Regions from separate parts of the Paenibacillus aurantius genome, predicted to be linked through region 1. Evidence: predicted binding sites of a transcription regulator. Region 1 holds the regulator's gene; the other holds the start of a gene.
The links. Region 1 encodes NrdR, which represses ribonucleotide reductase genes. Its sites were predicted from a motif close to AACACNATATATNGTGTT; they were not measured.

Region 2: the regulator NrdR is predicted to act here: its motif matches at 1,248-1,265, upstream of MJA45_RS18910 (adenosylcobalamin-dependent ribonucleoside-diphosphate reductase).

The regions. Positions count from the first base shown of each region.
Region 1 is NZ_CP130318.1:4,380,879-4,383,078, reverse strand. It holds gene MJA45_RS19940 (lytic transglycosylase domain-containing protein) at 1-154, shown strand, start outside; gene MJA45_RS19935 (alpha/beta-type small acid-soluble spore protein) at 207-440, opposite strand; gene nrdR (transcriptional regulator NrdR) at 569-1,048, shown strand; tRNA gene MJA45_RS19925 (tRNA-Ala) at 1,166-1,241, shown strand; gene gdhA (NADP-specific glutamate dehydrogenase) at 1,614-2,200, opposite strand, start outside.
Region 2 is NZ_CP130318.1:4,179,160-4,181,359, forward strand. It holds gene MJA45_RS18910 (adenosylcobalamin-dependent ribonucleoside-diphosphate reductase) at 1-1,174, opposite strand, end outside; gene dat (D-amino-acid transaminase) at 1,530-2,200, shown strand, end outside.

The DNA of each region.
Region 1 (2,200 bases):
GATATGGGACGGCTCCTACGCAACCGTGGACCGTATTCCTTTCATGGAAACGCGCAAATACGTCCGCTCCGTTACGTACTATTACGACAAATATGTTAAACTTTATTCGGGCGACTTCGAAAATATAAGGAAAGAAGCACCGGGCCGCTCTTAGGAGCCCAATACCTCTTTCCGTCTTACATAGAAGATTGCTTGGGGGTCAATAATTAGCGGTTGCCGCCGAATTGACCAGCCAGTTGTTGTTCGGCGATTTGCACCAGGCGGCGGGTGATGTGTCCCCCGATCGCACCAGTGTCACGAGTAGCCATGTTACCGTAGTAACCGTCTTGAGGAATTTGAATTCCCAGTTCTTGAGCTACTTCGTATTTCAGTTGTTCCAAAGCTTGGTTAGCTTGAGGAACTACCAATACGTTGCTGTTGCTGGATTGTCCTTGTCCCATGTCTTTCACCTCCTCGTCGGTTGGTAATTGTATTATGTCTCGATTATAGAATGGTATTCAGGTAAGCTTTGGGAATTAGAATAAGCGCCGGGCTTGACCCGTCGTCCGGCCGAAAGGAGGCCCCCGCCATGAAATGCCCCTATTGTGACCACAATGGAACGAAGGTTCTCGATTCCCGGTCCGCGAACGAGAACAAGTCGATCCGCCGCCGGCGGGAATGCGAGAAGTGCGCCCGACGGTTTACCACCTTCGAGATGGTGGAGGAAACTCCCCTTATGGTGATCAAAAAAGACGGAAGCCGCGAGGAATTCTCCCGCGATAAAATCCTTCGCGGCCTGATTCGGGCGTGCGAGAAGCGTCCGGTCTCGATAGAAGCGATGGAAGCCATGGTGTCGGAGGTCGAACAGCAGATCCGCAATACCGCTCATGCGGAAGTCGAGAGCCGGCAGATCGGGGAGCTTCTGATGGAGCAGCTTTATCCCATCGATGAGGTAGCGTACGTTCGGTTTGCTTCCGTTTACCGCCAGTTCAAGGACATCAACATGTTCATGAAGGAGCTTACCCAGATCCTGGTCAAGAACCAGGAGGAAGGGCCGAAAAATGGATAGCAGGTCTGGGATTTTTTACAAGAAAAATCCCTCTTGCATGTCCTGTGAAGATAGTGTATATTAGTACAAGTGACCGAGACGAACGGGAACAAAACGAAAGAGAAAAGCCATAAGAACGGGGCCTTAGCTCAGCTGGGAGAGCGCATCGCTGGCAGCGATGAGGTCAGGGGTTCGATCCCCCTAGGCTCCACCATAAAGACATCAACCGCATGAGGTTGGTGTCTTTTTCTATGTGGAGGCGGGGATGCTTCGAACCCCGGGGGGCGTTCCGCGCGGACGAAGCAACGGTCTTCCCGGTCCATGACCGGGAAAGGGTGGAGGAGCCCGGCATCGGAATTATACCGCCAGGCTCTGCTTCATCGATTGGTCACGGGGGCAGGTTAAATGAGAATTCCGTTATCCCCCTAGGCTCCACCATAAAGACATCAACCGCATGAGGTTGGTGTCTTTTTCTGTGTGAAGGCGGGGATGCTTCGAACCCCGGGGGTCATCCATAAAGAAAAAGCCTCTTCCCCCGTTTTCGGGAGAAGAGGCAGAGAGCTAGGTTAATCGGTTCCGCGGCAGGTTAGATGCCTTGGGCGAGCATGGCATCGGCAACCTTGACGAACCCTGCAATGTTGGCGCCGATCACGAGGTTCCCCGGAATGCCGTAGGCTTCCGAGGCATCCATGCATTCCTTATAAATATTGTTCATGATCTGTTGAAGCTTAGCATCGACTTCTTCCATGGTCCAAGACAGCCTTGCGCTATTTTGGGCCATTTCCAATGCGGAAACGGATACCCCGCCTGCATTGGCCGCCTTCGCAGGAGCAAACAGCACCTTATTCTCCAAGAAGACATCTACCGCTTCCAGAGTGGAAGGCATGTTGGCCCCTTCGCCAACGGCTTTTACTCCATTTCGGACAAGCAGCTCGGCGGAGGCTTTGTCGATTTCGTTCTGGGTGGCGCACGGCAAGGCGATATCGCAAGGAATCGTCCAGATGCCGGAGCAGCCTTCTACATAGAGGGCATCGGGATGCTCAAGCACATAGTCCTCGCATCTTTTGTTTTCGACTTCCTTTAAACGTTTGATCGTCGATAGATTAAGGCCATCCCGGTGATACAGATAGCCGCTGGAATCGCTGCAGGCCACTACCTTCGCACCTAACTGCA
Region 2 (2,200 bases), 200 kb from region 1:
AGCGAACCGCACGTCCCAGCTCCTCCCAGGCCACATCGTGGTTTTCTTCGTCATAGAATCTCGATAGGTTGACCGCCGACAGGTTGCAGACGCCCCAAGCCGGAAGTCCCTGCTCTCCGCACGGATTAGTGCAGATGATCGGGTTGAAGTACCAGGAGTTCGACATCTGGTTGTAGTATTCCATGAACACGACGCCCGGCTCGGCCGATTTCCAGGCAGACTCGATAATGGTATGCCAAACCTCGCGGGCCCGAACCGTACGGAACGGAACAACCGCTTTGCCGGCAGCCTTCCACTTCGCGAGGTCTCCGTCCCAGGTAGCGTCATAGGTTTCGTCCTTCGTATCCGGGAAAACAAGCTCCCATTCCAAATCTTCCTTAACGGCCTTCATGAAGTCGTTGCTTACGCAAACGGACAGGTTGGCGTTGGTGATCTGGCCCATGGTCTGCTTAACGGTAATGAAGTCCAGCAGATCCGGGTGCCAGTCGTTGATCATCAGCATGAGCGCGCCGCGGCGGCTTCCGCCCTGCTCGATGAGCCCCGTCGTGTAGCTGAACAGACCGCCCCAGGAAACGGCACCGGAGGAGGACCCGTTCACACCTTTTACCACCGCCCGGCGGGGACGAAGGGAAGACAGGTTGATGCCCACCCCGCCGCCGCGGGACATGATCTCCGTCATCTCGGACAGCGTGGCCATAATGCCGCCGCGGCTGTCATGCGGAGACGGAACGACATAGCAGTTGAAGAGCGTCAGCTCGTCGCTCGCATCGGCTCCTGCGGCAATCCGTCCGCCGGGAACGAGCTTCCAGTCCTCCAGCAGGTAACGGAACTTCTCCGTCCATTCCTTCTGCTTCTCGGGAGTAGCTTCTACGGATGCCATGGCCTTGGCCAAACGGTCCCACAGCTGCTCCGGCGTGCTCTCTTTATTTAAGGTAAGCTTCTCGATCGTCGACTCGAACAGCTCTCCGCTGCGGAGCTTGACCGTTACGTTCTTGCCTTCCCGGCGGACGATCTCTCCTACTTCCTTAGCTGGAAATTTAGGATCATCCTTGGTCAGAACCAGAACCGTATCGCCTACTTTGGTATTGTTGGTATCCGCATCCTTCATGGCATAACGATCCAGGAATATTTTCTCGCTAAGGCCTTCCAGACGTTTCAGTTGTGCAGTTTTCATTGCAAGCACCCTCCTCGGATAATAGGACATCGAATAATCGTACATAATGGCAGCTGATGTATTTTATGTAGGTATCACAATATATTGTGTGCGAAAATCATAATACCACACAACATCTAGTGCTTCGAGCGAAGAAAAGGCGAATTAGCCGAAAAATATCGGATCTTGTCTCTCTTTTCTTGTGTTTTCTCCTCCTTTCTCTCTATTTCATGAAGGCCGTATGGGGCTGAAAATGAGAGATTTTAAGAATTTGTTAACTCTCGGCCGATTTGACAAGCGTACGGCTACATGTCATTTTAAACATAAAAGCCTCTGTTAGAATCAACATATAGGTACATAAGGAGGAAAACACCACATGATCTTGTATAATGACGCCATCTTGGAGCGTAACGAAGTTGCCGTCTCTCCCGAGGACCGGGGGTATTATTTCGGAGACGGCGTGTATGAAGTATTTCGTCTGTACAACGGGCGCCTCTTCGAGCCTGAGGCCCATAAGGAGCGTCTCCTCCGCAGCGCACGCGAAATTCGGCTCTCTTTGCCCTATTCGGCCGATAAATTGACGAGACGTCTGGACGATCTCGTTCAAGCCTCCGGAGTCACCGAAGGCACGCTCTATCTGCAGATCACCCGTGGCTGCGCCCCCCGGGCTCATGGCTTCCCAGCCGAATGCACGCCTGTCCTCATGGCCTACTGCACGGAAGCGGCTCGCCCGGCAGCAGGCATGGAGAGGGGAATCACCGCCGTAACCGTTCCGGATATCCGCTGGCTGAGGTGTGACATCAAGTCCCTGAATCTTCTGCCGAACGTTCTGGCCAAACAGGAAGCCGCGGACCGCGGGGTGAACGAAGTCGTCCTCCATCGGAACGGGACGGTCACGGAGTGCAGCGCCTCCAACCTGATGATCGTGCGCGATGGCGCCATCCGAACCCATCCCGCCAACAACTTGATCCTCCACGGCATTACCCGGAAGGTTGTCTTCCGCCTGGCGCAAGAGCTGGCTCTCCCCGTCGAAGAGGAACCGTTCTC